One region of the Mesorhizobium sp. WSM4807 genome, then DNA from elsewhere that is predicted to be linked to it. Evidence: predicted binding sites of a transcription regulator. Region 1 holds the regulator's gene; the other holds the start of a gene.
The links. Region 1 encodes PhoB, which activates phosphate uptake and scavenging genes when phosphate is short. Its sites were predicted from a motif close to TGTCATNNANCTGTCAT; they were not measured.
Positions count from the first base shown of each region.

Region 2: the regulator PhoB is predicted to act here: its motif matches at 1,369-1,385, upstream of AC0L3N_RS30585 (RNA degradosome polyphosphate kinase).

Region 1 is NZ_JBVVQY010000005.1:187,808-193,194, forward strand. Features, by position in the region: gene xylF (D-xylose ABC transporter substrate-binding protein) at 1-147, opposite strand, end outside; gene AC0L3N_RS08730 (ROK family protein) at 415-1,662, shown strand; gene phoB (phosphate regulon transcriptional regulator PhoB) at 1,853-2,542, opposite strand; gene phoU (phosphate signaling complex protein PhoU) at 2,559-3,266, opposite strand; gene pstB (phosphate ABC transporter ATP-binding protein PstB) at 3,305-4,120, opposite strand; gene pstA (phosphate ABC transporter permease PstA) at 4,133-5,387, opposite strand, start outside.
Region 2 is NZ_JBVVQY010000040.1:23,980-29,366, forward strand. Features, by position in the region: gene AC0L3N_RS30585 (RNA degradosome polyphosphate kinase) at 1-1,207, opposite strand, end outside; gene AC0L3N_RS30590 (zinc-finger domain-containing protein) at 1,525-1,770, shown strand; gene AC0L3N_RS30595 (FAD-dependent monooxygenase) at 1,787-3,016, shown strand; gene AC0L3N_RS30600 (TIGR02117 family protein) at 3,113-3,799, opposite strand; gene AC0L3N_RS30605 (amino acid ABC transporter ATP-binding protein) at 3,904-4,653, opposite strand; gene AC0L3N_RS30610 (amino acid ABC transporter permease) at 4,729-5,387, opposite strand, start outside.

The DNA.
Region 1 (5,387 bases):
CTTCATGGCGGCTTCGTCGGTCTTCCAACGCTCTTCCTGGAAATTCGACCACGAAACGCCAATGACCTTGTCCTTGGCCTGTGCGACCGACGCGAGCGTCAGCGACATGGCGACCCCCGCCAGAATGGCGGCTGCGAATCTCTTCATGATATCCTCCCTGCGCCGCGTACGGCGCGACCAACTGGCCCGAAGGCCGGCACAAAGGCCCCCTATTTTTTCGAGCCTCGAAAAAATACTGGTCCAACCGCGAAGCGCTGTCAACATCAATTCCGATGGATTTTGATGTCCCTGCCGACTTATTTCGAGCCTCGGAATAAATAATGACAGGGCCTGCTGCTTCTGCCACTATTTGTCGGACATTACCGACGGCTTCCGATTCATGAGCGGCCGCGGCAATAGGGAGGAAGCAAAAGAATGTCGGTTGGAATCCGTCATGACGATTTGCGCCGGCGCAACCGGGCCATGGTGATTTCTGCGGTACGCCGGGCCGGCCAGCCGTCGCGGACCGAGATCGCCGCAACCACCGGCCTCAGCCATTCGACCATATCGGCGATCTCTTCCGACCTGATCCAGGAAGGCATCCTGACCGAGAGCAAGGCGAGCGAGACCGTTTCGATGAAACGCGGCCGACCGCAGGTCGGCCTCAGCCTCAATCCGGAAGCCGCTGCGGTATTGGCGGTCGTGTTGTCGCTGAATTTCCTGTCGGTCGCTGTCATCGATTATGCCGGACAGGTGGTCGCCGAGGAACAACGCCGGCTGGACACGCTGACCATGTCGCGCGACGAGCTGATCGACGAATGTGTCGCCATCGTGCGGCGCCGGATCGAAGACCCCGACCTCGACGTCCAAAGCGTCGCCCGCATCGCGCTGGCGATCCAGGGCATCACCGATTCGCATGCGCGCGCCATGTTGTGGTCGCCGATCACGCCGCAGACTAACATCGCCTTCGCCGACATTCTGGAACGCGAGTTCGGCATCCCGGCCATCATGGAGAACGACTGCAACATGATGGCCGTGGCGCTGCGCTGGCGCGAGCCGGATCGCTACCGCGACGATTTCATCGCCATCCTGCTCTCGCACGGCATCGGTATGGGGCTGGTGCTGAAGGGCGAACTGTTCACCGGCACCCATTCCTCGGGCGGCGAATTCGGCCACATGATTCATCGGCCGGGCGGCGCGCTTTGCCGCTGCGGGCGGCGCGGCTGCGTCGAGGCCTATGCCGGCAACTACGCCATCTGGCGCAACGCAAGGCAATTGAGCGAGAACGCAGAGCCGGTCGCCGATGTCAGCGACGCCGAGATGCGGGCACTGGCGGCCCGGGCGCGCCAGGCGGACGGACCGGAGCGCGAAGCCTACCGCAAGGCCGGCGAAGCGCTCGGCTTCGGGCTCGGCAGCCTGTTCGCGCTGATCGATCCGGCGCCGGTCGCCATGGTCGGCGCCAGCGCTGCCGCCTTCGACCTGATCGAGCCGGCCCTGCGCGAGGCCATCGCCCAGACCGCCGGCGGCCATCATTCGGGTTCGATTTCCTTCGACACCGAGACGAACGAGCTGCCGCTGATCCGCGAAGGCTGCGCCTTGCGGGCGCTGAGCTTCGTCGACCAGGAGATTTTCGCGCCGGGCATACAAGGGAAGTCCGGCATGATCAGGAAGCACGTGGCCTGACTCCGAAAGGCAAGGAACGGATTGCAACTTGGGGATGTGTTGAGATTCAGGTCAGGCCGCGCCGGCTCGAAGACGGGCGCGAGCCGACCAGACTGCGTGAGTTCCGAGAACCGGAACGGAGCGTACTTTTGGGTACGTACCGGAAGCGCAGGAAATCGCCGGTCGCAGGCCGGCATCACCTGGATATCAGCTAGTCTTCCCTGATCGCATAGCCCGCGCCGCGGATGGTGCGGATGACATCGGGCATGCGACCATTGTTGACCGCCTTGCGCAACCGTCCGACATGGACGTCCACCGTGCGCTCGTCGATGTAGATCGTCTCGCCCCAGACATTGTCTAGCAACTGGCTGCGCGAGAAGACCCGACCCGGGTGCCGCATCATGAATTCGAGCAGCCGGAATTCGGTTGGCCCGAGCCGGATCTCGCTCTTCTTGCGATAGACCCTGTGCGATTCGCGATCGAGCACGATGTCGCCGACCTTCAGCACGCTGGACAGCACTTCGGGCTTGGCGCGGCGCAGCAGCGCCTTGATCCTGGCCATGAATTCCGGTGTCGAGAACGGCTTGACCAGATAGTCGTCGGCCCCTGTCGAGAGGCCGCGCACCCGGTCGCTCTCCTCGCCGCGTGCAGTCAGCATGATGATCGGCAGCCGCTCGGTTTCGGGGCGCATCCGAAGGCGTCGGCAAAGCTCGATGCCGGAAACCGCCGGCACCATCCAGTCGAGCACCAGAAGATCGGGCACGTTTTCCTGCAGCCGGATTTCGGCCTCGTCGCCGCGCGTCACCACCTCGACCTGATAGCCTTCGGATTCCAGATTGTAGCGGAGGAGGACGCCCAGCGGCTCTTCGTCCTCCACCACCATGATGCGTGGCGCGATCATCGACCGGTCACCCCCGTCATGTCGCCGGCGCCGACATCGTCGTTTCGTCGAGCTTCGGGCGATCCGCCGGCAATTGCTGCCCGGTCACGACATAGTAGGCGTTTTCGGCGATGTTGGTGACGTGATCGCCGATACGCTCGAGATTCTTGGCGCAGAACAGAAGATGCGTGCAGGCGGTGATGTTGCGCGGATCCTCCATCATGTAGGTCAGGAGTTCGCGAAAAACCGCCGTGTATTTCACGTCGATCTTCTGGTCGTCGGCGCGCAGTTCTTTCAACGCGCCGGCATTGCGCGACACATAGTGCTCGACCACGCCGCGGAGCTGCACAAGAACGAGATCCGCCATCGCGTCGATACCGTGCGAGAGATTACGCGGCGTGGCGCTCTGCCCGACTGCGCTGACCCGCTTGGCTATGTTCTTGGCCAGGTCGCCGATGCGCTCGAGATCGCCGGCCATGCGGATTGCGCCAACCACGGCGCGCAGATCTTGCGCCATCGGCTGCCGCTTGGCGATCAGCGTGATCGCACTATCGTCGAGTTCGCGCTGCCGCGCATCCATGATGGCGTCGTCCGAGACGACGCGCTGCGCCATCGCATTGTCTGATGCAAGCAACGCGCGGATCGAGGCTGCGACCATCGCGGCGGCGAGCTCGTCCATATCGCGGATCAGCCTGTCGATGTGCTCCAGTTCCTCGTCGAAAGATGCGACGGTGTGTTCACCCATGATACTGTCCTCGTGTTCGAAATTCGCCGCCGGACCGCTCAGCCGAACCGGCCGGTGATGTAGTCCTGGGTGCGCTTGTCGTCGGGGTTGGTGAACATCTTGTCGGTCGCGCCCTCCTCGACCAGATAGCCGAGATGGAACATCGCCGTGCGTTGCGACACGCGCGCTGCCTGCTGCATCGAATGGGTGACGATGACGATCGTGTAGTTCTGGCGCAGTTCGTCAATCAGTTCCTCGACGCGGGCGGTGGCGATCGGATCGAGCGCCGAACAGGGCTCGTCCATCAGGATCACTTCCGGCGATACGGCGATGGCGCGCGCGATGCACAGGCGCTGCTGCTGTCCGCCGGAGAGACCGGTGCCCGACTCGAGCAGGCGATCCTTGACCTCGTTGAACAGGCCGGCCTTCTTCAGGCTCGATTCAACGATGCCGTCCAACTCGGCCTTGCTCCTGGCCAGGCCGTGAATGCGCGGACCGTAGGCGACGTTTTCATAGATCGACTTCGGAAACGGGTTCGGCTTCTGGAACACCATGCCGACGCGAGCTCGCAGCTCGACGACATCGATTTTCGGGTCGTAGACATCCTCACCGTCGAGCGTGATCTTGCCGCTCACCCGCGCGATATCGATGGTGTCGTTCATTCGGTTCAGGCACCGCAAGAATGTCGACTTGCCACAGCCCGATGGGCCGATCAACGCCGTCACCTGGTTCTCGCGGACATCGATATCCACGTCGAACAGAGCTCGCTTCTCGCCGTAATGAACAGAGACCTTTTCGCCCTTCATCTTGATCGAAGGGGCATTGGTTCCGCTGCTCAGTTTCTGCTCAACGCCGGCTTCCGTCATGATGTTCATATCCTCTACTCCTTACCAGCGCCGCTCGAAGCGCCTGCGCAGTATCACCGCGATGGCGTTCATGATGACCAAAAACAGCAGCAAAATCAAAATCGCCGCCGAAGTCTTCTGCTGGAATCCAGCTTCCGGGAAATCCGCCCACATGAATATCTGCACCGGCAGGATCGTCGCGGGATCGGTGAAGCCGCCGGGAATGTCGACAATGAAGGCGACCATGCCGATCATCAGCAACGGCGCGGTTTCGCCCAGCGCATGCGCCATTCCGAGGATGGTGCCGGTCATGATACCCGGCATCGCCAGCGGCAGGACGTGATGGAATACGGTCTGGACCTTGGACGCTCCGATGCCGAGCGCCGCCTCGCGGATCGACGGCGGCACGGCGCGCAACGAAGCGCGCGAGGCGATAATGATGATCGGCAGGGTCATCAGCGCCAGCACCATGCCGCCGACCACCGGGGCTGAGCGCGGCATGCCGAAGAAATTCAGGAATACGGCAAGTCCAAGCAGGCCGAAGACGATCGAAGGCACCGCCGCCAGATTGTTGATATTCACTTCGATGATCGTCGTCAGCCGGTTCTTGGGGGCAAATTCCTCAAGATAGATCGCCGCCGAAACGCCGATCGGGAAGGCGATGGCGAGCGTGACGATCATGGTCAGGAACGATCCGACGACCGCGCCCCAGACACCGGCCAGTTCCGGCTCGCGGCTTGCGCCGGTGAAGAAGAAGATCGAGTTGAACCGGCTTTCGATCAGGCCGGCGCTCTTCAGCGTGTCGAGCCAGACGATCATCTTGTCGGAAATCTTTCGCGATGCTTCTGGCGTGTCGATGACGCGCAGGAATGCCTGGCCGCTCGCTGCGGGCGCCGTGCTGTCCAGCGCCTCGATCACCGTGCCTTTTGCGACCGCCGTCCCGTTGGCCCCAGGCGACAGCGCGGTCAGCTTGACCGTACCGCCATTGAACGCGACCAGCAGCGACGATGCGCCGCTCGTCAGCGTGAGCATACCGTTTTCGCCCTCGGTCGCACCATTGCCACGCGCCAGCGTCAGCATGGCGTCGTCGCCGAACGTCAGATCGATGTCGCCGCTGGTTTCCGAAGGCGTGACGCTTGTCGAAATCGCTTCGTCCGAACCGACGTCGGCAAGCAACCCCTTGAGATAAAGGTCGGCAAAATCGTCAAGTGGAACCGCATAGTCCACTGTTCCTCCGAGCATCCCCGGATCAGCCGCAATATCTTTGCGCAGGAAGACGCCTGTGCCGGTGGAAATC
Region 2 (5,387 bases), on a different contig from region 1:
CGTCGACCAAAGCCCGCACGATCGGGCTGTCGTTCGAAGTGCGATAGAGCGTCTGCTTGATCGCCACCACTTCCGGGTCGGCCATCGCCTGGCGCAGGAACTGCACCACCACGTCGAAGGACTCGTAGGGGTGATGAACGATGATGTCCTTCTCGCGGATGGCGGCGAAACAGTCACCGCCGTGCTCGCGGATGCGCTCGGGAAAGCGCGGATTATAGGGCGTGAACTTGAGATCGTCGCGGGCGATGGCGACGATCTCGGAAATCTGGCTGAGCGCCAGCGGACCGGTGAGCACGCTGATGCGGCTCGACGAGACGCCAAGCTCGCCGGCGACGAACTCGCGCAGTTCGGCCGGCATCAGCTTATCGAATTCGATACGGATGACCGAGCCGCGGCGGCGGCGCTTCAGCGCCGTCTCGAACAGGCGCACGAGATCCTCGGACTCTTCCTCGACCTCGATGTCACTGTCGCGGATGATGCGGAACGTGCCGGAGCCCTTGACTTCGTAGCCGGGGAACAGCTTGCCGATATAGAGGCCGACCGCTTCTTCCAGCGGAATGAAGCGGACATGACGCTTGCGATCCGGCAAGCGGATGAAACGCTTCAGCGCCACCGGCAGACGCAACAGCGCACTCATCTCCTCCCCATTCCTGCGATGGCGCAGTTGCAGGGCCATCGAGAAGCCGAGATTGGGAATGAACGGGAATGGATGCGCCGGGTCGATCGACAGCGGTGTGAGCACCGGAAACACCTGCTCTTGGAAATGATCCTCGAGCCAGGTCTTCTCGTCCTTGGTCAACGCATCGCGGCTGATGCTCTCGATGCCTTCCTTGTCGAGCAGCAGCATCAGCGCGGATAGGCTCTTCTGCTGGTCCTCCTGCAGGCGCTCGACCTCGCGCAGCAACTGTTCCAGCTGTTGTTCGGGGGTGCGGCCGTCCGGGCTCTTCAGCGTGATGCCTTCGCGAACCTGGCCGGCGAGACCGGCAACACGGACCATGAAGAACTCGTCGAGATTGGCGGCCGAAATCGACAGGAAGCGGACACGCTCGAGCAACGGGTGATTGGCGTTCAGCGATTCCTCGAGGACGCGGCGGTTGAATTGCAGCCAGGAAAACTCGCGGTTGACGAAGCGGTCCGGGTTGCCGCCCTCTGGGCTCGCCACCTCGACAGTGGTGAATTCGCTCTGCACCGGCTTTAGTTCGTTCATGGTTCCTGCTCGTTTCGCACCCGCTGGCCACAGCGTGGCGCGTCTTTGCTGACGCGCAAAGGACGCTCCCACCACTTAAGCTACGCATGATCCCCAGCGAAACTGAATTCGGTTTTCGGACCATGCCTTAACCGGCTTAGCTTATCCTGTGACAGGCTTTTACGACAGTTTGATTTCATCGATCTTGCAAAGAGACTGCTTATGATCCAGATGCAATCCAGGTACAGCGCGGCGCGTCCTTTGGACGCGCAAAGGTCGCGGTGGAATTTTGATTTTGCGCATGATCCGGGGTCATGCGGCAAATGTAGGAGACGACGATGGCAGGCGGTTCCATTCCCCATTTCCAGAACGATGCGGGCTATACGGCAATCGACATCGGCGTCAAGGAATTCATGTGCACCGGCGCCAACCCACCTTTCGACCATCCGCATGTGTTTCTCGACATGGGCGACGACAATGAAAAGGTCTGCCCCTATTGCTCGACGCTTTATCGCTATTCGCCAAAGCTGAAGGCGACGGAAACGCAGCCTGCGGGATGCCTCTATATCCACCAGGCCGCCTGACGCGCACGCCATCCCCATGGACGACACCCGGTCCCGGCAGGTCGTTATCGCCGGAGCCGGCGTCGCTGGACTGACTGCGGCGCTGGCGTTTTCCGAGCGCGGCTATCTGGTGCGGCTGTTCGAACAGGCGCCGCGCCTCGAAGCGGCCGGCGCCGGTATCCAGCTCTCACCCAACGCAACGAGCATCCTTCGCCAGCTCGGCGTGCTCGACCGGCTGTTGCCGGCGGCGGTGCGGCCGGAGGCGGTCGTGCTCAAGGAGGCGGCCACGCTGCGCGAGCTGGCGCGGGTGCCGCTTGGCGAAGCAGCCGAAAGGCGCTGGCAGGCGCCCTATCTCGTCGCTCATCGGGCCGATCTGCAAGAGGCGCTGATGGCGCGCCTTGCCGAGCAGCCGGACATCAGTCTCGCCACCGGCGCGCGCGTCAGGGGCGCCGCCACAGGACCGCGCCATACCACGGCAACAGTCGAGATTGCCGGCAAGACGGTCGAAGCCGACGGCTTTCTGCTGATCGGCGCCGACGGCGTCTGGTCGGCGATCCGCGCTTTTGGCGGGCTTCCGGCCAAAAGCCGGTTTTCGGGCGAGCTTGCCTGGCGCGCTACGATCAGTGCAGACAGCGTCGCGGGAGAAGCCGTTGCGGCGGTCGGCGCCGCCAATTGCGTGACCACCTTCCTGCATCCCGGCTTCCACCTCGTCACCTATCCGGTCAGTAACGGCACGGCGTTCAACCTGGCCGCCTTCACCAGGGGCGAGATCATCGCCGAGGGCTGGTCGGGCCACGCCGACCCCAATATCCTCGCCGGCGCCATGCGTGGCACGGCGCCAGCACTGGCCCGGCTTGCCGAGGATGCCGGCCCGTGGACCGCATGGCCGATCCATACGGTCGACCAAGCACAGCCATGGACGACGCCCACCGGCATCGCCCTGATCGGCGACGCGGCGCATGCGATGACGCCGTTTGCGGCGCAGGGCGCGGCGATGGCGATCGAGGATGCCGCAACCCTTGCCGGCTTTGTCGCCGCCTCGCCTGCCGATCCCGGGAGCGCGCTTGCCGCCTGGGAAAAGGTGCGGCGCCCGCGCATCGCCAAGGTCGCCCGCCGCGGTGCCGTCAACCGCTTCGCCTGGCATGCAGCGGGGCCGGTGGCCATCGCGCGCAACCTGTTCCTGAAGCTGCGCTCGCCGGAAAAGCTCGCGGCCGATCTCGACTGGCTCTATGGCTGGCGGCCGCCGGAAATCGTCGATCGGCGATGAAAGCTCGACTGTCTGGCGGGACAGCGAAGGAATGAGGCGCTCGACTTCTGCCCCCACTCAGTCATCGCAAACCAGCTGATCACGCCGGAACGATCATCAATTATAAATCCGCATCGACAGGTCGAGCGAGGCCGGCAGCGGATTCCACCAGCCTGTCCGCAGGCCGGCGATACGCAGAGCCGCCGCTGTCCAGGTGTTGCAGCCAACCAGCGCGTTGAAACGGCCGTTGGCTTCGTAGAAGCGGTCGAACCTGGAATAGGCGGCATTCTCGATCAGGATCGGACCGTTCGGCCCTTGCTGGAAACTTGCGGCGGTGAAGTCGAGCAGCGCTGCAAAACGCTCCTCGCTGATGTCGAAGCCGGCGACGTCGGGGTGCGGCTCGACAATGTTGCCGGCGACATCGACATGCATCACCGAAGCGTCAAGGGTCAGCGCCTTCATCACCGGCACCACCTTCAGTTCCGACCAGGTCGACGTCTCCAGATAGAAGGCGCGGCCGCCCCAGCCGAAGACGATGTAGCGGACCCCAGCCATGTCGGCCGGAATGCCGCCATCGACCAGGAAATGGAAGCGCTTGCGCACATCGTCATCCACGGGAATGGCGATATCGGTGTGGATCGGATTTTTCAGCACCAGGATGTGCCTGGTGGCGACGGGATCGGCGGCGGCCGCCGGCAAGAGCGGCCGTGGGATGAATGTGCCCAGCATCACGGCAAGCATGATTGCCACCACCAGAATGGCGAGAAAACGCCCAAGCTTTTTCACGAGGGACGGTTTTCTCATGAGGGAACGGCCTCGCAATTGGGGCGCAATCGCCTGCTGACGGCTCAGACGCAAAAGAGCCCGGCAGAGTTTCGGCCGGGCTCTTTTGATTCGCGTGAGAGCAATCAGTGCAAGATCTGCGACAGAAACAGTTTTGTGCGCTCGTGGCGCGGATTGTCAAAGAACTCGGCCGGCGTGTTCTGCTCGACGATCTGGCCCTGATCCATGAAGATCACCCGGTTGGCGACCTTGCGGGCAAAGCCCATCTCGTGGGTGACGCAGAGCATTGTCATGCCCTCTTCGGCGAGGCCAACCATCGTCTCCAGCACCTCCTTGATCATTTCCGGATCGAGCGCCGAGGTCGGCTCGTCGAACAGCATGATGCGCGGGTTCATGCATAGCGAGCGGGCGATGGCGACGCGCTGCTGCTGGCCGCCGGAAAGCTGGCCGGGATATTTGTTGGCCTGTTCCGGGATCTTGACGCGCGTGAGGAAGTGCATGGCGATTTCCTCGGCCTGCTTCTTCGGCGTCTTGCGCACCCAGATCGGCGCCAGCGTGCAGTTTTCCAGGATGGTCAAATGCGGGAAGAGGTTGAAGTGCTGGAACACCATGCCGACCTCGCGGCGCACCTCGTCGATCTTCTTCAGATCGTTGGTCAATTCCTTGCCGTCGACGATGATCTTGCCTTTCTGGTGCTCTTCCAGCCGGTTGATGCAGCGGATCATCGTCGATTTGCCGGAGCCCGAAGGGCCGCAAATGACGATCCGCTCGCCGCGCATCACCTTCAGGTTGATGTCCTTCAGCACATGGAATTCGCCGTACCATTTGTGCATGGCGATGATGTCGATGGCGACATCGGTGTCGGAGATATGCATCTTGGCGGCATTGACCTTGATCTCTTCCGCGCTGACGGCATTTTCTGTGGCCATGGAAGGTTCCCTTTTTTGTTCTTAGCGTTTGTAGCTGGTGTCGAGCCGGCGTTCCGTGAACATCGAATAGCGCGACATGCCGAAGCAGAACAGCCAGAAGACGAAGGCTGCAAACACCAGGCCGGACCTGGCGGTCTGCGGCGTCGCCCAGTTGGCGTCGGAAAAGTGCAGCTTGACGACGCCGAGCAGGTCGAACATGCCGATGATGTAGACAAGGCTGGTGTCCTTGAACATGCCGATGAAGGTGTTGACGATGCCGGGAATGACCAGCTTCAGCGCCTGCGGCAGCACGATCAGGCCCATCTTCTGCCAGTAGCCGAGGCCGAGCGAATCGGCACCCTCATACTGGCCCTTGGGGATCGCCTGCAGGCCGCCGCGCACCACTTCGGCCATATAGGCAGCGGCAAACAGCGAGACGCCGATCAGCGCGCGCAGGAACTTGTCGAAGCTGACGCCGGCCGGCAGGAACAGCGGCAGCATGACGCTGGCCATGAACAGGACGGTGATCAGCGGGATGCCGCGCACCGTCTCGATGAAGATGACGCACAGCATCTTGACGATCGGCATCTTCGAGCGCCGGCCGAGCGCCAGCACGATGCCGACCGGCAGTGAAACAGCAATGCCGACGAAGGACAGGCTGAGCGTCACCAGCAGGCCGCCCCACAGCGGAGTTTCGACAT